DNA from 4 places in the Streptomyces sp. NPDC048671 genome. Region 1 is predicted to be linked to each of the others. Evidence: riboswitches for the same ligand, from Rfam matches in the RefSeq annotation. Region 1 holds a riboswitch; each other region holds the start of a gene.
The links. A riboswitch is a leader RNA that binds a small molecule or an ion and turns the genes downstream of it on or off. The one in region 1 is predicted to bind cobalamin.

Region 1 (3,607 bases):
GCGGGCCAGGCGCCGCCGCGCGGGTCGTCGAGTTCGGAGAACCGGCCGATGCCGCCCGAGCAGATGTGGCCGTCGGCCGGTCCGCGGGTGGGGAAGCCCTTGGGGCCCTCGACGCTCGGGGGCTCCCACTGGATCTGCCCGCAGTGCTTGACGGTGCCGATCCCGCAGAGCTGCTGGCGGCTGATGGGGGAGTCGGTGTAGCCGTGGCTCTGGGCGCTGCCGGAGGTGGCGAACAGCGCCGCGCCGGCCAGGCCGAGCCCGGCCAGTAAGGAGGTGATCCTTCTGCGCATACGTAGCTCCTGGAGATGTGGGGTGATGTCCGGAGAGTTCTGCGGTCTAGACCAAGGGTGAGCGTAGCCATGTCAACCAGTCGTGTCCATACCGTCCCGAGCGGGCCGCTGCCGGGCCCCGCCGAGGGGGGTGTCGCGCGGAAATCGGCTGCCCGGCAAGGCTGTTCGGTCCTCCCGGACATACACCGCGGCCTCGCCGTCGTCGACACCACCGTGATCTCCACCGTCATTCAGGAGACCAACTCCCTCACCTGTCGCGGCTACCCGGTCCAGGCCCTCGCCGCCCGCCGTTCCTTCGAGGAGGTCGCCTACCTGCTCTGGTACGGGGAACTCCCCGATGCCGCACAGCTCGCCGAATTCCGGGCCCGCGAACGCGCCCTTCGGCCCTTGGACCGCACCACCGGGGAACTCCTGACCCGCCTGCCCGAGACCTGCCACCCCATGGACGTACTGCGGACCGCCGTCAGCTTCTTCGGGGACGAGGACCCCATCGAGGACGACGACGGCCCGGCGGCCAACCGGACCAAATCCCTCGACTGCCCCGATTGGGGCGACTGCGCGCCGGTATGCCCGGTGGGTTCCTCCGTGGAGGGCGTCATCCCGTACCGGCTAAGCTGCAAACGCCCCGCGGGGGAAGTCCGGTCGAATTCCGGCGCTGACCCGCAACGGTAGGTGGAGCCCGTCCTGTGCTCCGCAAGCCCGATTACCCGCGGCGGTGATAGCTCCTGTCAATTCGCCGTGGACTGCGAGAGGCGTTGCGTTGGGCGCTTCGCGTCCGGGCTGCTCCTTCGGTTGCGTAGGTGCACGGCCTGAGGCGAAAGCGATCCGCCCGTGGTCACCTCCCTCGAACGCATACCTGTCCCGCCCTCGCGCACGTCCCGGGCCGGTGGCGGGCCCGCCCCTCCCCGGCGGGTCTCCCTGCCCCTCCTGCTGACGACTCTGTCCGTCCTGCTGCTGCTCTCCGTCGTCTGCGGTGCGGGAATCGGGGCCTCAGGGATCTCCTGGGGAGAGGTGCTGCGCGACCTGTGGGCCGGCCTGACCGGAGGGTCCATCGCTCCTGACCGAGTCCCCGGGTACACCATCGTGTGGGAGCTGCGCTTTCCGCGAGCCGTGCTGGCCGCGGTCGTCGGGGCCGGCCTGTCGGCCATCGGTGTCGCCGTGCAGGCCATGGTCCGCAACGCCCTGGCCGACCCGTTCGTCCTCGGCATCTCCTCCGGCGCGGCCGTCGGTGCCAACGCCGTACTCATCTTCGGAGTCTTCAGCGCGCTCGGCATCTGGGCCCTGTCCACGGCAGCCTTCCTCTCCGCACTCCTCGCGATGATGCTCGTGTACGCGATAGCCCGCACCGCACGCGGCCTGACCCCCCTGCGACTGGTCCTGACCGGCACAGCGATGTACTACGGCTTCTCGGCCATCACGACATTCATGGTGTTCGCCGCCGAGCGGGGCGAGGCTGCCCGCTCCGCCATGATGTGGATGCTCGGCAGCCTCGGGGGTGCCACCTGGTCCTCCGTACCGATCGCCGCAGGCGCCACGATCGGTGGTCTCGCCCACCTCGCGTGGTCGGCCCGCCGCCTCAACGCCCTTGCCATGGGCGACGAGACCGCGGCCGCTCTGGGCGTGGACGCCGGGAGACTGCGCAAGGAGCTGTTCCTGGTCTCCGCAGCGGTCACGGGGGCGCTGGTCGCGGTGAGCGGCGCGATCGGGTTCGTCGGCCTGATGATCCCGCACGCCGCGAGGATGGTGGTCGGCGCGGATCACCGCCGGCTGCTGGCCGTCGCACCGCTCGCGGGGGCCGTCCTGCTGATCTGGGTGGACATCCTCTCGCGCGTGCTGCTCGCGCCGGCCGAACTGCCGGTCGGCGTGCTGACCGCGATGATCGGCGTGCCGTGCTTCGTCCTGCTGATGCGCCGCCGCTCCTACACCTTCGGGGGCGCATGATGCAGATCGACATCGATGAGCTCACGGTCGAGATCGCCGGTGCGCGCCTGGTGGAGGAGATCACGCTGCGAGCGGGCGACGCTCAGCTCGTCGGCCTGGTGGGGCCCAACGGCAGCGGGAAGTCCACCCTGTTGCGCTGCGTCTACCGGGCTCTGCGCCCGTCCGCCGGAACGGTTCGGATCGGTGGCGAGGACCTGTACGCCATGAGCCCGCGGGAAGGTGCCCGCCGACTGGCCGCGCTTCCCCAGGAGGCGACGTACGAGTTCGACTTCACCGTCGCCGAGACCGTGGCGATGGGAAGGATGCCGCACCAGGGGCCGGCAGCACGGGCGTCCGAGGAGGACCGGCAGATCTGCGAGGCGGCGCTGGCGGAGGTCGGGGCCGGCCACCTGGCCGACCGCGGCTTCCTGACCCTGTCCGGCGGCGAGAAGCAACGGGTCCTGATCGCCCGCGCCATGACCCAGCAGCCACGCGTGCTCGTGCTTGACGAGCCCACCAACCACCTTGACATCGCGCAGCAGTTGGAGGTGCTGGCCCTGGTTCGCGCCAGCGGGCTGACCGTGCTCACCGCGTTGCACGACCTCAACCTCGCCGCACTCCACTGCGACCTCCTCCATGTCATCGACAGCGGCCGGATCGTCGCGTCAGGCGCTCCGCACGACGTACTGACCCCCGAGCTGCTGGCTGAGGTCTTCGGAGTACGGGCGCACCGAGTGCCCCACCCGGAGACCGGCGCGGTACAGCTGATCTTCGACCGTCTCCACTCCGTCCGTTCCCCCTCCTAAGGAACCACTGCCACCATGCCCAACCTGATACGCCCCGCCGCACTCGGCCTCGTACTCACTGCCGCCATGGCCCTCAGCGGCTGCGGCGCGGAGATCGCCCCGCAGGACGGAAAAGACGGAGAGAACGCACATGCGGCCGGGGGCCACTACCCGGTGACCGTCGAGAACTGCGGTGAGAAGAAGACCTACGGCAAAGCACCGCAACGCGTGGTGACCAACGACGTCGGCATCACCGAGATCATGTTCGCCCTCGGACTGGAGGACCACATGGCGGGCTATGTGATGCCCGACGACAAGGGCGATCTGACGTCCGTCCCCTGGAAGGGCGGCTACAAGAAGACCACCTGGCTGTCCAAGGAGACGATCAACAAGGAACTCGTCCTCGACGCACGCGCCGATCTCGTCTTCGCGGGCTGGAGCTACGGCTTCAACGAGGGAGACGGATTCACCCCGGCAGCCCTGAAGAAGGTGGGCATCGACTCGTACCTGTTGAGCGAGTCGTGCCGCAACGGGCAAGCGAAGGCGCGCGGGGTGATGCCGCCGCTCGAAGCGCTCTACACCGATCTCCGGAACCTGGGGAAGATCTTCGAC
Region 2 (3,607 bases), on a different contig from region 1:
GGCTGATCTATCTGGTCATCCTCGTGGCGATCATCTACATCCCGATCAAGCTCGGCGGCTTCCACGACATCTTCGCCTCCGCGCAGGAGAAGTTCGCGGGCCCGCCGGGCGGCAAGCCGACCGGTGCGCTCGCACCCGCCAGGTCGGGGCAGTGGGGTTACGCCACGCTGGCGCTGGGCTCGGCGCTGGCGCTCTTCATGTATCCGCACTCCATCACGGCGACGCTCTCCAGCCGCAGCCGCAACGTGATCCGCCGCAACACCACGATCCTGCCGCTGTACTCGTTGATGCTGGGGCTGCTCGCGCTGCTCGGCTTCATGGCGATCGCCGCCGGGGTCAAGGTGGACAACGGCCAGCTGGCGATCCCGCAGCTCTTCGAGAACATGTTCCCCGACTGGTTCGCGGGCGTGGCGTTCGCCGCCATCGGCATCGGCGCGCTGGTGCCCGCGGCGATCATGTCGATCGCGGCGGCGAACCTGTTCACCCGGAACATCTACAAGGACTTCCTGAAGCCCGACGCGACACCCGCCCAGGAGACCAAGGTCTCCAAGACGGTCTCGCTGCTGGTGAAGGTCGGCGCGCTCGCCTTCGTCCTCACCATGGACAAGACGGTCGCGATCAACTTCCAGCTGCTCGGCGGGATCTGGATCCTCCAGACGATGCCGGCCCTGGTCGGCGGCCTGTTCACCCGGTGGTTCCACCGCTGGGCGCTGCTCGCCGGCTGGGCGGTCGGCATGGTCTACGGGACGGCCGCCGCGTACGGGGTCGCCAGCCCGACCCAGGCCCACTTCGGCGGGTCCTCCAAGGAGATCCCGGGCCTCGGCGAGATCGGCTACATCGGCCTGACGGCGTTCGTGCTGAACATCGTGGTCACCGTCGTCCTCACCTTCGTCCTGAACGCCGTGAAGGCGCCTGCCGGGGTCGACGAGACCTCGCCCGGCGACTACACCGCGGACGCGGGCGACCCGGGCGTGAAGGCCCAGCTCCCGCCGGCCACGGCCGGGGCGCCGGGCGGTCACTGACCCACCGCTTCACGGGCCGCCGCTCCCCCGCTCCGGGGTGCGGCGGCCCGTTCGCGTGCCGGGCGCGGGTGGCCCGGCGTGCCCGGGAATTCCCGCGAACGGGCGTGCGGAGTGCGGCACACTTCCGGGCATGGACATCACCATCAGGCCGGTCGTGCCCGCCGAGTACCCGGTCCTCGGCGAGATCACCGCCGAGGCCTATCTCGGGGACGGGCTGCTGGACTTCGGCGCCGACGATCCGTATCTGACGCAGCTGCGGGACGTCGCCCGGCGGGCCGCCGAGGCCGAGGTGCTCGTCGCGGCGGACGCACGGGGGCGGGTGCTGGGCGGCGTGACGTACGCCCCGCCGGGGAATCGGTGGGCGGACATCGCGGCCGCCGACGAGGCCGAGTTCCGGATGCTCGCGGTCTCTCGCGAGGCTCGTGGGGCCGGGGCGGGCGAGGCGCTCGTCCGGGCCTGTATCGACCGCGCACGGGCCACCGCGGGGGTCACGGGGATCACCCTGTCGACGCAGTCGGCCATGTACGGCGCCCATAGGATCTACGGGCGCCTCGGCTTCGTACGGACCCCCGAAAGGGACTGGTATCCCATCGAGGGGCTGTCGCTGCTGACCTACCGCCTGGACCTCCGGCCGACGCCATGAAGCCGCGCTGTTGAGTTGCACGACACAACATGTGGGGGCTGCCGCATCCGACTGCCCCCACATGTATGCTCGTGCTCGCTGTCGCCGCAGGGAAATCCGGTGCGAATCCGGAACTGTCCCGCAACGGTATGTTCGGTGCGCTTTTGCGCACCCGTGAGTCCGAGGACCTGCCGACAGCGCATCCGGCTCGACCGATCCGGATGCCCAGACGTCCGGGCCTCGTGGATGGGCCGGTGGACGCCGCGCGGAGTGCTGCCCTGCCCAGGGTCCGGCTCCGCCCGGCTGCCCCCGATCCCCCGCCGGCCCAGAGCCGAGCGAGGGAGAGCACCACGTGACCATCGCGCCAGCCGATCCGGTTTCAGCGGCCGAGTCCGAAGCAGCCGAGTCCGGGACGGACCTGTCCGCGGCACCCGCGAAGGACGGACCGGGAACCGCGTTGCTGCGAACCCTCACCGGCCTCACCGCGGATCTGCCCGACACCGACCCCGGACGCGTCGCCGGCGCCGCACTGCGCGGCCGCAACGCCCGGTCGGACGAGGCCGAGCTGCGCTCGCTGGCCACCGAGGCCGCCGCGGGCCTGATCTCCGAGGACCCCGCCTACTCCCGGCTCGCCGCCCGCCTCCTCACCCGCTCCATCGCGGACGAGGCGGCCGGCCAGGGCGCGACGTCCTTCTCCGCGTCGGTCGCCGTCGGACACCGCGAGGGCCTGATCGCGGACCGCACCGCCGAGTTCGTGACCCTCCACGCGGCCGCCCTCGACGCGCTGGTCGGACAGGCCCTCGACGACGGCGCCGACGACCGCTTCGGCTACTTCGGGCTGCGCACCCTGCACAGCCGCTATCTGCTGCGCCACCCGCTGACCCGCCAGGTCATCGAGACCCCGCAGCACTTCATGCTCCGCGTCGCCGCCGGGCTCGCGGAGGACAACTCCGAGCGCGCCCTGGACGAGGTCGCCGCGCTGTACCGGCTGATGAGCCGGCTGGACTACCTGCCCTCCTCCCCCACGCTCTTCAACTCCGGCACCCGGCACCCGCAGATGTCCTCCTGCTACCTGCTGGACTCGCCGCTGGACGAGCTGGACTCGATCTACGACCGCTACCACCAGGTGGCGCGGCTGTCGAAGCACGCGGGCGGCATCGGCCTCTCGTACTCCCGTATCCGCGCCCGCGGTTCGCTGATCCGGGGCACCAACGGGCACTCCAACGGCATCGTCCCGTTCCTGAAGACGCTCGACGCCTCCGTCGCCGCGGTGAACCAGGGTGGCCGGCGCAAGGGCGCCGCCGCGGTCTACCTGGAGACCTGGCACGCGGACATCGAGGAGTTCCTGGAGCTGCGCGACAACACGGGTGAGGACCAGCGGCGCACGCACAACCTCAACCTGGCGCACTGGATCCCGGACGAGTTCATGCGCCGGGTCGACGCGGACGGCACCTGGTCACTGTTCTCCCCGGCCGACGTGCCCGAGCTGGTCGACCTGTGGGGCGACGCGTTCGACGCCGCGTACCGGGCGGCCGAGGCCAGGGGCCTGGCCCGCAAGACGATGCCGGCCCGTGAACTGTACGGCCGGATGATGCGGACGCTCGCGCAGACCGGCCAGGGCTGGATGACGTTCAAGGACGCCTCCAACCGGACCGCGAACCAGACCGCCGAGCCCGGCCGCGTCGTGCACTCGTCGAACCTGTGCACGGAGATCCTCGAAGTCACCGACGACGGCGAGACGGCCGTCTGCAACCTGGGTTCGGTCAACCTCGGCGCGTTCGTCGCCGACGGCACCATCGACTGGGAGCGTCTGGACGCCACCGTCCGTACCGCGGTGACCTTCCTCGACCGGGTCGTCGACATCAACTTCTACCCGACCGAGCAGGCGGGCCGCTCCAACGCCCGCTGGCGGCCGGTGGGCCTGGGCGCGATGGGTCTCCAGGACGTCTTCTTCCAGCTGCGC
Region 3 (3,607 bases), on a different contig from region 1:
TCATCTTCGCGGCGCTCGTCGGCGCCATCCTGTGGAATCTGCTGACCTGGCTGGTCGGGCTCCCGTCCAGCTCCTCCCACGCCCTCTTCGGCGGTCTGATCGGCGCCGCGGTGATGTCCGCGGGCTGGTCGTCGGTCGACGGCGGCACGGTCGTCACCAAGGTGCTGCTCCCCGCGGTCGCCGCCCCGATCGTCGCCGGTCTGGCCGCGCTGCTGGCCACCAAGCTGACGTACCGGATCGGCGGGAAGATCCGTAACGGCGCCCAGGAGAAGGCGACCGCCAAGGGCTACCGCGCCGGGCAGATCGCCTCCGCCGGGCTGGTCTCCCTCGCCCACGGCACCAACGACGCGCAGAAGACCATGGGCATCATCACGCTCGCCCTGGTCACCGGCGGGGTGCTCTCCCCCGGTTCGAACCCGCCGGTCTGGGTCATCGTCAGTGCCGGTCTGGCCATCGCGCTCGGCACCTACCTGGGCGGCTGGCGCATCATCCGCACCATGGGCAGCGGCCTCACCGAGCTCAAGCCGCCGCAGGGCTTCGCCGCCCAGACCAGTGCGGCGACGGTCATCCTGGCCTCCTCGCACCTCGGCTTCTCCCTCTCCACCACCCAGTCCTGCTCCGGCGCCGTGATGGGCGCGGGCCTGGGCCGCCGGGGCGGTGTGGTCCGCTGGTCCACCGCCACCCGGATGTTCGTCGCCTGGGGTCTGACCCTGCCGGCCGCCGGTCTGGTCGGCGCGGGGGCCGAATTCCTCACCAAGCAGGGCACCTGGGGCGTCGTGGTCGTCGCCGTGCTGCTGGTCGCGGGCTCCGGAGCGATCTGGGTCCTGTCGCGCCGCAAGCCGGTCGGCAAGGACGACGTCGCACCCGGCGGCCGGGACGGCGCTCCTGTCGGGGACGCCGAACCCGCGGGCGTCGTCACCACCGCCATCGCGGCCGTCAGCCCGCCGCCCACCGCGGTCCAGGCGCAGCAGGACCTCAAGACCACCATCCCGGCCCCGGCCGGACCCGTAGCCGACCCGGCGCGACCCGCCACGGTGTAAGGACACATCCCCATGAACATCGACTGGGCAGCCCTCGGCACCGTCTTCGGTGTCTCTCTCGTCGCCACCGTCGCCCTGGTGGGCCTCTTCACCCTGGGCATCGTCGGCCTCTCCAGGCAGCCGGAACCGGCCGCGCGGGGCGGGCAGGCCGGCGGGTCCCTGATGCTGGCCCGCGCGGGCGCGTACGTCTGCTTCGGGCTGTGCGCGGCGGCGGTGGCCTACGGGATCTACATGATCGTCGCCTGACGGCCGCCGGGCCCCCCGGGGCCCTTCCCGCTCCCGCTCATCGGGCCGGACGCACCTCGGGTGCGTCCGGCCCGATGTGGGTCTCAGCACACTGCGCCGTCGCAGGTCAACGGCAGGTTGACTGACGTTCGCGGAGCGTGGTGGACTGCCGGAGCCATTACGGCGACAGCAGAGGAAGCCGGTGCGAATCCGGCGCGGTCCCGCCACTGTCACCGGGGAGCAGTCCCCCACCACCGGAAGTCACGGTCCACGCACGTGGACTGGAAGACCGGGGGAACTGCGGATCCGGGAGCCAGGAGACTCTCGTCGCCGGTCACGTCGAACCAGGGCGCGGACCCTGAGTGAGGACATATCGCCATGCCCGGCCGCCGTGCGCCCGTATCCGTGCCGCCCCTTCCACCAGCTGCCCGCACGAAGGTCCTTCGAGGCGCGACGGCCGGCTGAACCGTGCGTGCCGATCGCATCTTCGCGTACGGCGCCACGGCCGGTCTGATCGGCGATCTGCTGCTCGGTGATCCCCGCAGGGGACATCCGGTCGCCGCCTTCGGGCGGGCCGCGGCAGGCGTCGAACGCCGTCTGTGGCGCGACCACCGCGGGTGGGGCGCGCTGCACACCCTGGTCTGCGCCGGAGGCGCCGCGGGGGGTGCCGCGCTGGCCGCCCGCGCGCTGCGCCGCCGTCCCGCCGCGTCCGTGGCCCTGACCGCCGCCGCCACCTGGTCCGTCGTCGGCGGCACCTCGCTGGGGCGCGAGGCCCGGTCCATCGGCGGCGCCCTGGCCGCCGGGGACCTCGGCCTGGCCCGTGAACGGCTGCCCCACCTGTGCGGCCGCGACCCGCAGTCCCTGGACGGACCGCAGATCGCCCGCGCCGTGGTGGAGTCCGTCGCCGAGAACACCTCGGACGCCGTGGTCGGCGCCCTGGTGTGGGGTGCGCTGGGCGGGGTCCCCGGACTCGTCGGCTTCCGGGCCGCCAACACCCTCGACGCCATGGTCGGCCACAAGTCGCCCCGCCACCTGCGCTACGGCTGGGCCTCGGCCCGCCTCGACGACCTCGCGGGCTGGCCGGGCGCCCGGCTGACGGCGCTGCTCGCCGTGGCCGCCGGCGGACGGCCCCGAGGGGCGATACGGGCCTGGCGGGCGGATGCCGCCAAGCACCCGAGCCCCAACGCGGGCCCCGTGGAGGCCTCCTTCGCGGGCGCCCTCGGCGTACGCCTCGGCGGCACCCTCGCCTACGGCGGCCGGGTCGAGCACCGCCCCGTACTCAACGGGGAGACGGGCCGGGCGGTGGAGACCGAGGACATCGAACGCGCCGTACGGCTGTCGCGCCGGATCGGTGCGCTGGCCCTGGGCGTGAGCGTGGCGGCCCGCCTGGGCGTCGGCGCGGCCGCACGACGGATCACCTCGACGCACGGCACGGGGCCGCACGCCCCGGATACGCGCACCTCAGGACGGAGACCGACATGAGCGGCGGGCTGCTGGTCGCCGGGACCACCTCGGACGCGGGCAAGAGCGTCGTCACGGCGGGCATCTGCCGCTGGCTGGTGCGCCGGGGCGTGAAGGTCGCGCCGTTCAAGGCGCAGAACATGTCCCTGAACTCCTTCGTCACCCGCGAGGGCGCCGAGATCGGCCGCGCCCAGGCCATGCAGGCCCAGGCGGCCAGGGTGGAGCCGACCGCGCTGATGAACCCGGTGCTGCTCAAGCCCGGCAGCGACCGCTCCAGCCAGGTCGTCCTGATGGGGCGCGCGGTCGGCGAGATGAGCGCCCGCGGCTACCACGGCGGCAGGCAGGAAGCGTTGCTGTCCACCGTCGTGGACTGCCTGGAGCAGCTTCGGGGCACGTATGACGCGGTGATCTGCGAGGGGGCGGGCAGTCCGGCCGAGATCAACCTGCGGCGCACGGACATCGTGAACATGGGCATCGCCAGGGCGGCCCGCTTCCCGGTGGTGGTCGTCGGGGACATCGACCGGGGCGGGGTCTTCGCGTCGTTCTTCGGTACGACGGCACTGCTCGCCGCCGAGGACCAGGCGCTGATCGCCGGCTACCTGGTCAACAAGTTCCGCGGTGACGTGTCGCTGCTGGAGCCCGGCCTCGACATGCTGCGCGATCTCACCGGACGGCCTACGTACGGGGTGCTGCCGTTCGCCCACGGCCTCGGCATCGACGAGGAGGACGGGCTGCGGGTCTCGCTGCGCGGCACCGTACGGGAGTCGGCCGTCGCCCCGCCGCACGGCGAGGACGTCCTGCGTGTCGCGGTGTGCGCGGTGCCCCTGATGTCGAACTTCACCGATGTCGACGCGCTGGCCGCCGAACCGGGTGTCGTCGTG
Region 4 (3,607 bases), on a different contig from region 1:
CAGCAACATGACCGGGAGACCCCGGGGGCCCCTCGCCGTCCGGCGGCACTCCGCTCCGATCAGACAGGTGCCCGGGGCTACCACTGGAACAAGTTCTCGTTACAGTGGACGCGGCGCGTCGTGGCCGTACCCCGCACGCCGCCGAGACCGCGGAGAGATGGGGAGTCCATGACGCAGGTGATGAACCACGGTGGAGGCGTCCACAGCATCAAAGTCCCCATCCCGGACAACCCGTTGGGCCACACCCTGGTCCATGTCCTGGACACCGGCCGGGGGCCGGTCCTGATCGACACGGGCTGGGACGACCCGGAGGCCTGGGACACCCTGACCGCCGGGCTCACGACGGTCGGCGTGGACATCGCCGATATCCACGGCGTGGTCATCACCCACCACCACCCCGACCACCACGGCCTGTCCGGCCAGGTGCGCGACGCCTCCGGGGCCTGGATCGCGATGCACGCCGCCGACACGGCGATCGTCCGCCGCACCCGGGAGTCCGAACCGGGCACCTGGCTGTCGTACCTCGCGACGAAGCTGGCCACGGTCGGCGCCCCCGAGGACCACATCGCCCCGCTCCTGGCCGCCCGCGAGAAGGGCGGCCGGATGCGCACCCTGCCCGGTCTGCGGGCCGCGCTCCCGGACCGCGAGATCGTGCCCGGCGAACTCCTCGACCTGGCGGGCCGCAAGCTGCGCGCGATCTGGACCCCGGGCCACACTCCGGGCCATGTCTGCCTCCACCTGGAGGAGGACCACCCGGCCAACCTGCCCGGCCGCGGCCGCCTCTTCTCCGGCGATCACCTGCTTCCCGGCATCAGCCCGCACGTCGGCCTCTACGAGGACCCGGACAGCGCGACCGAGACCGACCCGCTCGGGGACTACCTCGCCTCCCTGGAGCGGATCGGCCGCCTGGGCGTCGCGGAGGTACTGCCCGCCCACCAGTACGCGTTCCCGGACGCGGCGGGCCGCGTACGGGAACTCCTCGACCACCACGAGGAGCGCCTCACCGGCCTCCTCGGCCTCCTCGCCGAACCGCTCACGCCGTGGCAGCTGGCCGAGCGGATGGAGTGGAACCGCCCCTGGGAGCAGATCCCTTACGGGTCACGGAACATCGCCGTTTCGGAGGCCGAGGCGCATCTGCGCCGGCTGGTGAAACTGGGGCGCGCGGAGGCGGTCACGGGAAGCGAGCCGGTGACGTTCGTGGCTGTGTGACGACGGCGCGCTGTTCCTCGCGGTGTGACGGGCGCGCCGGTCGCGCCGGCCACCGGAGGGTCAGCGTGCCGGTGCGGGACCGGGCGCGGGTCTGCGCCGGACAGGCCCGGCATGTCGCCGCCGCGATCCACCGGCCCACGATCGAGAGGGCGGCCACTGCGCGACGGGGACGGTCACGGGGCTCTCGTTGTACCTGCCCGGTAGAGTGTGCGAGTCGTCATCATGCCCGTTCAGGGGGAAGCCGGTGCGAATCCGGCGCTGACCCGCAACCGTGTATGCCGCCCTTTCGGCGGCCAGCCGGAATGCCCTGTCCGTGTCGTGACCGGCTCGCGCCATCGGGACCCCGGTGGCCGGCACCGTCGAGGTATACGGAGCCGGAGCCTGGTGCCTGTGTGTGCCTGTGCCCGGTTTCCCGCAGGAGAGGCCCCGCCCGCCATGACCGTACGCCGCAGCGCAGCCGCGCTCGCCGCCACCGCCACCGTGCTCTGTGCGGCCGCGGCCCCCGCCGCGGTCGCCGCACCGTCCCCCTCCCCCTCGCCGTCCGCGGCGCTGCCCTCGGGGCTGTACGGCACGACGGACCCCACGTACGACGGGGTGTGGCGGCAGTCGCTGGCCTTCGTCTCGCAGCGGGCCGTGGGCGTCACGCCCGCCAAGAAGGCGGTGGACTGGCTGGTCGGCCAGCAGTGCGACAGCGGCGCGTTCCCCGCGTACCGCCCCGACTCCTCCGTGCCGTGCGACGCCAAGACCATGATCGACACCAATGCGACGGCGGCCGCCGTACAGGCGCTGCACGAGGTCGGCAAGCACAAGGACCTCGTCGCCAACGGCGTCCACTGGCTGAAGTCCGTGCAGAACGAGGACGGCGGCTGGGGGTACACCGCAGGCCAGGCCAGTGACGCGAACTCCACCTCGATCGTGATCGGCGCCCTCGCCCGCGCCGGGCAGAAGCTCGGCGATGTGACGACGCACGGCGGCAGGACCCCGTACGCCGCCCTGCTCACCTTCGCCATCCCGTGCGGCGGCAAGGACGGCGGCGCCTTCGCCTACCAGCCCGACAAGGCCGGCAAGCTCGTCGCCAACGGGGACGCCACCGCGGCGGGCGTGCTCGGCTCGCTCGGCAAGGGGCTCCTCGTCGCCGACAACGCCGCGGTCAAGGACCCCGGCTGCCACAAGGGCACCGCGCTCACGCCGGAGCAGGCCGCCCAGAACGGCGCCTACTACCTCGCCGGGGCCCTCGCGAAGACCGGTCACCTCGACCAGCCGCCGATGCCGGGCGCCGAGGACAGCGCCCCGCAGCCCGACTTCGGCAACACCGCCGACGCGGTCGTCGCGCTGTCCGCCGCCGGGCACAAGGACAAGGCCGCCGCGTCCGTCGAGTGGCTGGCGAAGAACTCCGCGGGCTGGGCCGAGCAGAGCGGCCCCGCCGCCTACGCCCAGCTCGTCATGGCCGCCCACGCGACCGGCGCCGACGTGCACGACTTCGGCGGCGCCGACCTCGTCGCCCAGCTGAACGCGACCGGGCCCGCACCCGCCGCCGTGAAGAAGCCGAAGGCGAGCGCCACCAAGGACGAGGAGAAGAAGGACAGCGGCGACGGGGACGGCATCGGCGGTCTCTGGTGGTTCGTCGGAATCGGGCTCGCCGTCGGCGCGGGAGCCGGATTCCTGATCAGCGGCCGCCGGAAGAACCAGCAGCTGTGAGGCGCGCCGGAAGGGCCACCGTGCTGCTGGTCGTCCTGGGCGCCGTCCTGGCCGTGCTCGGCACGGGCCCGGCCCAGGCGGCGGGATACCGCTACTGGTCCTTCTGGGACGGTTCCGGCAGCGGATGGGCGTACGCCACCCAGGGGCCGTCCCTGGTCCGGCCGGACGACGGCGCGGTGCAGGGCTTCCGGTTCTCCGTGAGCGCCGACTCCCAGGACGCGGCGAAGCCGCGCCGCTCCCCCGACTTCTCGGAGATCTGCGCGGACACCCCCGCCCGGAGCGGCACCAAGCGCGTCGCGCTCGTCATCGACCCCGGTACCGCCGCCGACGCGCCGGAGGGTGAGACCCCGCCCCCGCCGCGTACCGCGTGCGCACAGGTCCCGAAGGACGCGAGCAGCGCGGAGGCGCTCGCGTCGGTGGCGAAGCCGCTGCGTTACGGAAGCGACGCGCTGCTCTGCGCGATCTCCGGCTATCCGGTCGCCGGGTGCGGTGAGCAGGTCTCCGGGAACGGGGACAGCAGCCGCCAGGCCACGGCGGACGCGTCCGCTCCCACGTCCGCGTCCGCTGCCGCCGGCAGCGGTGGTTCCGGCGGCGGGCCGTCCGCCGGGGTGCTCTTCGGGGTCGGCGCGGTCCTTCTGCTCGGCATCGCCGCAGTCGCGCAGGCCCGCCGCCGCCGCGGATGAACGGCTCGACGGCCGGC

Region 2: linked by a shared signal. The riboswitch ahead of ACZ6S6_RS36765 (ribonucleoside-diphosphate reductase subunit alpha) and the one ahead of ACZ6S6_RS32275 (FecCD family ABC transporter permease) in region 1 are both predicted to bind cobalamin.
Region 3: linked by a shared signal. The riboswitch ahead of ACZ6S6_RS00210 (cobalamin biosynthesis protein) and the one ahead of ACZ6S6_RS32275 (FecCD family ABC transporter permease) in region 1 are both predicted to bind cobalamin.
Region 4: linked by a shared signal. The riboswitch ahead of ACZ6S6_RS03345 (prenyltransferase/squalene oxidase repeat-containing protein) and the one ahead of ACZ6S6_RS32275 (FecCD family ABC transporter permease) in region 1 are both predicted to bind cobalamin.

Annotation. Positions count from the first base shown of each region.
Region 1 is NZ_JBVJHB010000019.1:80,042-83,648, forward strand. Features, by position in the region: gene ACZ6S6_RS32265 (lytic polysaccharide monooxygenase auxiliary activity family 9 protein) at 1-290, opposite strand, end outside; partial or broken gene ACZ6S6_RS32270 (citrate/2-methylcitrate synthase) at 471-824, shown strand; cobalamin riboswitch at 857-1,019, shown strand; gene ACZ6S6_RS32275 (FecCD family ABC transporter permease) at 1,122-2,231, shown strand; gene ACZ6S6_RS32280 (ABC transporter ATP-binding protein) at 2,231-3,016, shown strand; gene ACZ6S6_RS32285 (ABC transporter substrate-binding protein) at 3,032-3,607, shown strand, end outside.
Region 2 is NZ_JBVJHB010000029.1:55,216-58,822, reverse strand. Features, by position in the region: gene mctP (monocarboxylate uptake permease MctP) at 1-1,022, shown strand, start outside; gene ACZ6S6_RS36770 (GNAT family N-acetyltransferase) at 1,153-1,665, shown strand; adenosylcobalamin-variant (AdoCbl-variant) riboswitch at 1,744-1,842, shown strand; gene ACZ6S6_RS36765 (ribonucleoside-diphosphate reductase subunit alpha) at 1,997-3,607, shown strand, end outside.
Region 3 is NZ_JBVJHB010000001.1:37,835-41,441, forward strand. Features, by position in the region: gene ACZ6S6_RS00200 (inorganic phosphate transporter) at 1-1,040, shown strand, start outside; gene ACZ6S6_RS00205 (hypothetical protein) at 1,053-1,286, shown strand; cobalamin riboswitch at 1,458-1,589, shown strand; gene ACZ6S6_RS00210 (cobalamin biosynthesis protein) at 1,734-2,747, shown strand; gene ACZ6S6_RS00215 (cobyric acid synthase) at 2,744-3,607, shown strand, end outside.
Region 4 is NZ_JBVJHB010000001.1:726,475-730,081, forward strand. Features, by position in the region: gene ACZ6S6_RS03340 (MBL fold metallo-hydrolase) at 169-1,209, shown strand; cobalamin riboswitch at 1,404-1,554, shown strand; gene ACZ6S6_RS03345 (prenyltransferase/squalene oxidase repeat-containing protein) at 1,645-2,907, shown strand; gene ACZ6S6_RS03350 (SCO2322 family protein) at 2,904-3,590, shown strand.